DNA from 4 places in the Streptomyces sp. NPDC058457 genome. Region 1 is predicted to be linked to each of the others. Evidence: riboswitches for the same ligand, from Rfam matches in the RefSeq annotation. Region 1 holds a riboswitch; each other region holds the start of a gene.
The links. A riboswitch is a leader RNA that binds a small molecule or an ion and turns the genes downstream of it on or off. The one in region 1 is predicted to bind cyclic di-AMP.

Region 2: another riboswitch for cyclic di-AMP. It lies ahead of ACFWPS_RS38395 (transglycosylase family protein); the one in region 1 lies ahead of ACFWPS_RS16470 (transglycosylase SLT domain-containing protein).
Region 3: another riboswitch for cyclic di-AMP. It lies ahead of ACFWPS_RS39805 (M23 family metallopeptidase); the one in region 1 lies ahead of ACFWPS_RS16470 (transglycosylase SLT domain-containing protein).
Region 4: another riboswitch for cyclic di-AMP. It lies ahead of ACFWPS_RS37765 (M23 family metallopeptidase); the one in region 1 lies ahead of ACFWPS_RS16470 (transglycosylase SLT domain-containing protein).

Annotation. Positions count from the first base shown of each region.
Region 1 is NZ_JBHXLU010000017.1:46,175-48,368, reverse strand. Features, by position in the region: gene ACFWPS_RS16475 (HAD family hydrolase) at 1-626, shown strand, start outside; gene ACFWPS_RS16470 (transglycosylase SLT domain-containing protein) at 645-1,133, opposite strand; cyclic di-AMP (ydaO/yuaA leader) riboswitch at 1,139-1,336, opposite strand; gene ACFWPS_RS16465 (polyprenyl synthetase family protein) at 2,174-2,194, shown strand, end outside.
Region 2 is NZ_JBHXLU010000069.1:20,969-23,162, reverse strand. Features, by position in the region: gene ACFWPS_RS38400 (transglycosylase family protein) at 1-586, shown strand, start outside; cyclic di-AMP (ydaO/yuaA leader) riboswitch at 796-970, shown strand; gene ACFWPS_RS38395 (transglycosylase family protein) at 975-1,655, shown strand; gene eno (phosphopyruvate hydratase) at 2,034-2,194, shown strand, end outside.
Region 3 is NZ_JBHXLU010000074.1:16,760-18,953, reverse strand. Features, by position in the region: gene ACFWPS_RS39810 (M16 family metallopeptidase) at 1-885, shown strand, start outside; cyclic di-AMP (ydaO/yuaA leader) riboswitch at 1,077-1,240, shown strand; gene ACFWPS_RS39805 (M23 family metallopeptidase) at 1,253-2,008, shown strand.
Region 4 is NZ_JBHXLU010000067.1:22,262-24,455, reverse strand. Features, by position in the region: gene ACFWPS_RS37770 (PP2C family protein-serine/threonine phosphatase) at 1-738, shown strand, start outside; cyclic di-AMP (ydaO/yuaA leader) riboswitch at 1,036-1,196, shown strand; gene ACFWPS_RS37765 (M23 family metallopeptidase) at 1,204-2,194, shown strand, end outside.

The DNA of each region.
Region 1 (2,194 bases):
TCGGCTGCACGGGACTCGCGGTCTGCGGCCAGGGCGCGCAGGTGTACGACGCCGGCGCGGACCGGCTGCTGTGGTCGGTCACCCTGGACCGGGAGCTGGCGGAGACCGCGCTCGGCAAGATCGAGGCCGAGGTCGGCCAGGTGTACGCGGCGGTCGACCAGGACGGCGTGGACGGGCTCACGCTCATCGAGCCGGGCTATCTGATGCCCCACCCCACTCTGCCCGCGCTGCGCGTCGCTCGGCGTGACGACCTGTGGTGCGCGCCCATCAGCAAGGTGCTGCTGCGCCACCACACCCTGTCCGACGACGAACTGGCGACGACCGCCCGCTCGGTGGTCGGGTCGCTGGCGACGGTCACCATGTCGGGACCGGGGACCGTCGAACTCCAGCCCTGCGGGGTGACCAAGGCGACCGGGCTCGCGCTCGCGGCCGACCATCTTGGGCTGAGCCCCGGACAGGCCATCGCCTTCGGCGACATGCCCAACGACATCCCGATGTTCGAGTGGGCTGCCTACGGGGTGGCGATGGCCAACGCCCACCCCGAACTCAAGGCGCTGGCCGACGAGATCACCACGTCGAACGAGGACGACGGCATCGCCGTCGTCCTCGAAAGACTCTTCGACTGACGTGGCACGTCGGTCAGGTCAGTACGCGCCGTGGACGTTGTCGATCGAGCCGTACCGCGCGGCGGCGTAGTTGCAGGCGGCGGTGATGTTCGCGACCGGGTCGTAGATGTCGAACGACGTCCCGGCCACGTGGTAGGCGTTGAACGTCGGGTCGATGACCTGGAGCAGGCCCTTGGACGGGATGCCCTTGGCCGCGTTGGAGTCCCAGAGGTTGATGGCCCGCGGGTTGCCGGAGGACTCCCGCATCAGGTTGCGGTAGATGCCGTTGTAGGTGCCCGGGATTTTCTTCTCCCGCATGATCGCGAGCGACTCGCGGATCCAGCCGTCGAGGTTGTTCGGGTATCCGGCGAGGGTGGTCGAGGCCGTCGTGGTGGAGGACCCGGCGGCGGAGGCGGCGGTCGCCCCGATGAGCGGGAGGGCGAGGACGGCGGCGCCGGTGCCGGCGACGACGAGCGTGCGGATGATGCGGTTACGGCGGGGAGTGCGGTGCTGGGCGGCAGCAAGCATGGCGTTGTTCCTCTCCGTCGCCTGCGAGGTGAGCTGTCGGGTTCGGGCCCGGGGAGTGCCCGGCCGCAGCGCCCGAAGACGATGCGACTTCACCCCATAGCCGTTCCGGAACGACGTCTGTCCGTTGACGTCGGCCGCCCGGTCCGGCGACTTACCTGGGTCCCCCGCTCCTGCCGTGCGAATGAACTCGTCGATGGGTTACGACGGGCGGCGGCAGGATTCGGCGTCCGCCCGGCGAGCGGGAACGTATGCGAGGGCACATGTCCGGAACAAGTACCTGATTCATGCAACACGCCGATTGAGCTTGTAGTGAGGCGTATGGGGTACTTGATCCTTTGCAGCTGCCAACCCTCAACTGGCCCGCAGGGAAAGGGAAGGAAGGGTCGCCTTACGTGCCTTGCGCCACCTGGTGCGCGTGACCTACTTCACGAAATCGCAATAGCGGCAAATCGGGCATGAGGGATTCCTGGAATCCGCCTTTTTCCTGGTTCGACGGAAAACTCTTTCGTTTCTATTCGGATGGATTGCCCCAGTCGAGGGTGGTGGAGTGGGTGCTAATGTGCATGATTTAAACGAGTAGTCCGAATTGTCTGATCGGGTGCCTCTTCGGTGACCGGGCGTCGTCCCGTCGGTCAAGGGGGTGACGGTCGAGTGGGCGCCGATCGGGGGAATGCGGATCGAGGGGGCGCGGAGGTCGTCGTGCGCGGTCTCGCGGCGGGGGTACACCCGGGCAGGTGACGTCGGCCGGAGGGGGCGGGGCTGTTTCCGGGCGGCGGTCGGGTGGGAGGCTTGCCGCCGGTGTGTGACACGGCCTATGCCCTGGTTCGGGACAAGTGCCCGCACTTCCTGTTAAGTCAGTGGATGTCAGGTCGTATCGGCTGATCAAAAACATAACGGTCGTGATCCGATAGCGCCCGGGGTGTAACCGTGGGCGCTATCGGTGATCGAAACCCGACCGGATACGCTGACTTGAGTGAGGGCAGCGACCTATCGACAAACCGCGTAATCGCCAGTAGACACCAGCAGACAGGAGACCCCTCGTGACCGTCGTCGGGCCGTTC
Region 2 (2,194 bases), on a different contig from region 1:
GGGACTCGACGACTCGGGTGATTCATCCGGTTCCTCCGACTCGTCGGACTCGTCCTCCGGGCTGTCGGATTCGTCTTCTTCCTCCTCCTCCGATTCCGGCTCCTCCTCGGGCGCCGCGGACTCCGGGGGTGACTCCGCCACTCCCTCCCCGAGTGCGAGCGGTGACTCCAAGACGGACACTCCCAGCAAATCCACCAAGACGGACAAGTCGGAATCTTCTGGCTCGGGTACCTCGAAGGCGAGTGGGAATCCCGTTGTCCCCGAGACCGACGACTCGGACAATTCGGGGCAGGCTGAAGGCTCTTGGAGTCTGGTCGACACGGGGGCCGTCAGCAGCGCCGGCAAGCATCGGGGCGGCTCGGCGGACGAAAGCGTGACAAACGGTCAGAGTGCCACCTCCTCCGGCCGCCACGCCTCCCATGACAGCGGCACCTACACCGTCCGCGCCGGCGACACCCTCGCCTCCATCGCCGACTCCCTTGACCTCGACGGCGGATGGCGTGCGCTCTATGCCGCGAACGAGGCGGCCATCGGTGCCGACCCCAACGACATCAGCGCCGGTCAGACCCTGAAACTCGGTAGCTAAACGGACGAAAGGTGGCGGGAGTTGGCGTCCCCTGGCCGCCCTGATTAGAAGTTAAATGTCCGGTTTGGTGAAAGTGTGGGATGAGTCTCAGAAGCCCTGATCATCTTTGAAATTCACCTGATGCCCTGTTTACGGTCAAGGCCGCTCGTCACCACGAGCCCCGGCCGTCGCAACGCCGAGTCCTGCCAGCGGCCGTCCGGGAACAGTCGACGCGTCAAGCGCCGTAGGCAGGAGCGGGGGACCCAAGGTAAGTGCCGGGACCGGTAGTCGAGACTGCCGATCCGGCTCGGGGTGAAGCCGCGCACCGACACACGGGTGTGCGGCCGGGCAACTCAACCGGCCCGAACCCGACAGCTCACCTCGCAGGCGTCGGTGAGGGGATCGATCCATGCTGTTTTCCGGCAAGGGCAAGCACCGTCGTCCGTCCAAGGCCGTCCGCGCCATCGCTGTCGCCGGTGTCACCGGCATCGCCGTCGCTGCCCCGCTGATGGCGGCCGGCAGCGCTTCCGCCGCCACCGCCTCCGAGTGGGACGCCGTCGCCCAGTGCGAGTCCGGCGGCAACTGGGCCATCAACACCGGCAACGGCTACTACGGCGGTCTGCAGTTCTCCGCCTCCACCTGGGCCGCGTACGGCGGCACGCAGTACGCCGCGCAGGCCAACCAGGCCACCAAGGCGCAGCAGATCCAGATCGCCGAGAAGGTGCTCGCCGCACAGGGCAAGGGTGCCTGGCCGGTCTGCGGCACGGGCCTGTCCAGCGCCGCCTACACCGGCAGCAGCGCCGGCTCCTCGTCGAGCAGCAGCGCCGGCACGACCACCCGGTCGACCGACACGCAGGCCGCCTCCCGCTCCGCCGAGCGTCCGGCCGCGACCAAGACCGTCACCACCCCGGCCGGCAAGAAGGTCAAGAAGGGCGACGGCGAGTACAAGGTCGTCAAGGGTGACACCCTCAGCTCGATCGCCGAGAAGCACAAGGTCAAGGGTGGCTGGCCGGCGCTGTTCAAGCTGAACAAGGACATCGTCGCCGACGCCGACTTCATCTACCCGGGTCAGCAGCTGCACCTGAAGTAGCAGGACGCGGGGCGGCCGCCGTAAGCACTGGAGGCGCCCAGCTGAACCACAGCGCCCACACAGCCGTGGTCCCCATAGTGGAGACCACGTGAGGGCCACCCCCGTCCCCACGGGCCCCCGCCTCGGTGCGTTTTCCCCCGTACGCACCGGGGCGGGGTTTCTCTTTGCCGTCACCTTCTTGGCCCGCTCTTCTCCCGTTCTTCATCGGGACCCCCTTTGTTCCGCACGTGAACAATGAGTACCGTCTGTGTGTCCACGGGTCGGTCGGTCGTGCCGGCCGACGGCCCTGGGACGGTTAGGCTCTAGTCGCAAGGCTGAGCAAGGGCCGGCAAGGCCCGCGTGCGCCCCGCACAACCAGCGTCACATCCCAAGAAGGAGATGCTCGTGCCGTCCATCGACGTCGTCGTAGCCCGGGAAATCCTGGACTCCCGAGGCAACCCCACGGTCGAGGTCGAGGTCGGCCTCGACGACGGCAGCACGGGTCGTGCCGCCGTTCCGTCCGGCGCCTCCACCGGTGCCTTCGAGGCCATCGAGCTCCG
Region 3 (2,194 bases), on a different contig from region 1:
CAGCTGTTCCCGGCCACCGCGCGGATGTCCCGCCCGCGCCAGGGCACCGAGGACACCGTCGAGAAGATCGACGCGGCCGCCGTGCGTGCCTTCTACGACCGGCACGTCCGCCCCGCCACGGCCACCGCGGTCGTCGTCGGCGACCTGACCGGCATCGACCTGGACGAGCTGCTCGGCGAGACCCTCGGCGCCTGGCGCGCCGCCACCGGGCAGCCCCGCCCGGTCCCGTCCGTGACCGCCGACGACACCGGCCGGGTCGTCATCGTGGACCGCCCGGGCGCCGTTCAGACCCAGTTGCTCATCGGCCGCGTCGGCTCCGACCGGCACGACCGTGTCTGGCCCGCCCAGGTGCTCGGCACCTACTGCCTGGGCGGCACCCTCACCTCCCGCCTGGACCGCGTCCTGCGCGAGGAGAAGGGCTACACCTACGGCGTCCGCTCGTTCGGGCAGGTGCTGCGGTCCGCCCCCGACGGCACCGGTGTCTCGATGCTCGCCATCAGCGGCTCCGTGGACACCCCGAACACCGGTCCGGCCCTGACGGACCTGTGGACGGTGCTGCGCACGCTCGCCGCCGACGGCCTCACGGACGCCGAGCGCGACGTGGCCGTGCAGAACCTCGTCGGGGTGGCGCCGCTCAAGTACGAGACGGCGGCGGCCGTCGCGGGCACCCTGGCCGACCAGGTCGAGCAGTACCTGCCCGACGACTTCCAGGCGACGCTGTACCGGCAACTGGCCGCCACCGGCACGGTGGAGGCCACCGCGGCGGTGGTGAACGCCTTCCCGGTGGACCGCCTGGTGACCGTCCTCGTCGGGGACGCGGCGCAGATCAAGGAGCCCGTCGAGGCCCTCGGGATCGGCGAAGTCACCGTCGTCGCCGCGGAGTAGGGCACACGCGGGTGAAGAGCCCTGGTGACCGTCGGGTCATCAGGGCTCTCGCATGTCCGAATTGAGGTGGAGGTTGCCTGTCTGCCCTGTGGGATGCGCTACAAAAACGGCGTTCCGTTTGGGCGGGGGACGAGCGGCCTCGTAGGTTCTTCCGGGCTGTCCGTCAGGCAGTGCGCCGCATCCGCGGCACCGGACAGTCATCGCCGAGTCCCCGTACGGCGCGAGCCAGGGGAGCCGGGGACCCATGCAGTCCCTGGGGTGAATCGGGCGCCCGCGCGTGTCGCGAGGGGGCCCGTAGGAGACCTTCCTGCTCCGAACCCGTCAGCTAACCCGGTAGGCGAGAGGGAAGGAAAGGACCAGCCTCTACATGGCGTTCATGTGCGCCTCCGGGAAGCACCGTCGTCCCGGCCGGGTGAAGCGCACCACCGCGCAGGCCGCCGGTATCGCGGCCCTCACCACCACGGGTGTCGTCGGCACCGTCTCGGCCGCCCCGGCGCTCGCCGCCGAGAACTCCGTCGAGCAGACCGGCCTCACCCCGGTCATCACGATCAGCGACTCCGTCGCCGAGCAGATCGACGCCCAGGCCGCCGCCCAGAAGGCCGTCGCCGAGCGCAAGGCGGCCGAGGAGGCCGCCCGCAAGAAGGCCGCGGAGCAGGCCAGGAAGGAGCGCGCGGCCAAGGCACGCGCCGCCCGCGAGGCCGAGCGCAAGCGCCTCAACACCTTCGTCGCGCCGATCAGCGACTCCTACGTCTCCACCGGCTACAAGACCGGCGGCTCCCTGTGGTCCTCCGGCGCCCACACCGGCATCGACTTCCACGCCGCCAGCGGCACGGTCGTACACGCCGTCGGCACCGGCACGGTCGTCTCCACCGGTTGGGGCGGGGCGTACGGCAACGAGATCGTCATCAAGATGGCCGACGGCATGTACACCCAGTACGGCCACCTCTCGTCCATCGGCGTCTCGGTCGGCCAGAAGGTCACCCCGGGCCAGCAGATCGGCCTCTCCGGCGCGACCGGCAACACCACCGGCCCCCACCTCCACTTCGAGGCCCGCACCACCCCGGACTACGGCTCCGACGTCGACCCGGTCGCCTACCTCCGCAAGCACGGCGTGAACGTCTGACGGCAGTCGGACGCGGGCCCCGCACCGAGACCGACGGGCCGAGCGCCCTTTGCGGGATGCGGGTGCGTCGTGGCTGGTCGCGCAGTTCCCCGCGCCCCTTCAGGGGCGCGGGGCTGTTTCCGATTTGCGGCTGCCGCCGCGTGGGCGCGAGCAACCCCCACGCACCCGCACCCGACCACCAAGGCG
Region 4 (2,194 bases), on a different contig from region 1:
CGAGAGGTCGCCGAGGCCGCCCAGCGGGCCGTCCTGCCCGAGCCCGCCGAGCGGATCGGCGGCTTCGAGATCGCCGCCCGCTACGAGGCGGCCCAGGAGGGCACCTTCATCGGCGGTGACCTGTACGCCGTCCAGGACACGCCGTACGGCGTGCGGCTGGTCGTCGGCGACGTGCGCGGCAAGGGCATGGGCGCGGTCGCCGCCGTCGCCGTGGTGATCGGCGCGTTCCGGGAGGCCGCCGAGCAGGAGGCCACGCTGGAGGCGGTGGCCGCGCGGCTGGAGCGGGCGCTGGCGCGTGAGGGCGTCCGGCGTGGCGGCATCGACGCCCACGAGGGGTTCACCACCGCCGTACTCGCCGAACTCCCGCACGGCGACGGCACGCTCCGGGTCGTCAACCGCGGTCATCCGCCGCCCCTGCTGCTGCACGGCGACGGCGAGGTGTGCCCGGTGCGGGCGCCGGAGTCCGCGCTGCCGCTCGGGATGGGCGAGCTGGGGGCGTGGCCCGACCGGGCGGCCGAGCACGTGTTCCCGAGCGGGGCCACGCTGCTGCTGCACACCGACGGCCTCTCCGAGGCCCGGGACGCGCACGGCCGGTTCTACGACCCCGAGCGACGGCTGTCCGGTCGTACCGTCACCGCCCCCGGCGCGCTGCTGGCCCGGCTCGCGGCCGAGGTGCGCCGGCACACTGGTGGCGGCATGACGGACGACATGGCGCTGCTCGCGGTGCGGCGGCCCTGAGCGCCTGCTCTGTGCGTCGGCCGTGTGCGTCGGCCGTGTGCGCCTGCCCAGTGCTGTGTCACACATCGTGTTCGGACGGCCGCCCTCCGCATCACAACTGAGTCACCATCAAAACCTGTGTGACTCCTGAGCTGAGCAGCGAGCACTGCCAACTCGACCGTTTTTGACCGATCGTGGCAGGTAAGTCCAAGCTTTGAAAGCTTAATGATCAAGACGAACGGCTTGGAATCTCATAGCTGGGTCTATTAACGTTCGATAACGCAGCGCGGTCGTCCCAGCCGTCACCCGCGACGGCTCCGTGCGCACGCGCCGAATCCCGCAAGGGAACCGGGGAACCACCACCTTGGGGTGAATCGCACGGCTACCGCCGGGTAGGAAACGGCCGGTATACGCGCGTAGGAGACCTTCCCGCTCCGAACCCGTCAGCTAACCCGGTAGGCGACGGAAGGAAAGGAGTACGCCCGCGTGGCGTCCAACCGGCCTGCTCCGACAGCCCCGTTCGTGCCCAGCCAGCGTCAACCCGACACCTTCGGCTACGGCAGCTACCGCACCGACGAGGGCCCCTGGGAGGAGTGGAACCCCACCGAGGAGTCCCTGGCCTCGGAGCGCGGCCGGCACCGGGTCGCCAAGCAGCGCGGCGGCGGGCTCGCCCGCAGCTCCACGGTTCTCGGCGTCGGCGTGATCGCCGCCGTCGGCGCGGGCGGCATGGCCAGCGCCAACACCGGCAAGCCGCCGGTCTCCATCTCCCTGCCCGACCTGCCGTCCTCCGTCGGCTCCCTGCTCGGCGAGGGCACCGGCCACCAGGCCACCCAGACCGCGCTCAGCAGCGTCACCACGACGACCGCCACCGACGGGGACTCCTCCGCGTCCTCCTCCGACGCCGGTGAGGCGCTGCGCAGCCGGATCATCGCCCAGGCCGCGCAGCAGCAGAACCAGCTCGACACCAAGGCCAGTGCCAAGGCGGTCGCCGCCGCCGACAAGGCGGTCGCCGACGCCGAGGCCAAGGCGGAGAAGGCGGCCGCCGCCAAGGCCGCCGACGCCAAGGAGAAGGCCGAGGCCTCCGCGAAGCAGAAGGCCGAGCAGGCCCGGCTCGCCGAGCTGGCCAAGCAGTACACGCTGCCCGTCGTCTCGTACACGATCACCGGTACCTTCGGCCAGGCCGGCTCCATGTGGTCCTCCGGCTACCACACCGGCCTCGACTTCGCCGCGCCCACCGGCACGCTGATCAAGGCCGTGCACAGTGGCACGGTCACCGAGGCGGGCTGGGCCGGCTCCTACGGCTACCGCACGATCATCACCCTCGACGACGGCACCGAGCTGTGGTTCTGCCACCAGTCCTCGATCGGCGTGAAGGTCGGCCAGAAGGTCTCCACGGGCGACGTCATCGGCCGCGTGGGCGCCACCGGCAACGTCACCGGCCCGCACCTCCACCTGGAGGTCCACCCGAACGGCCAGG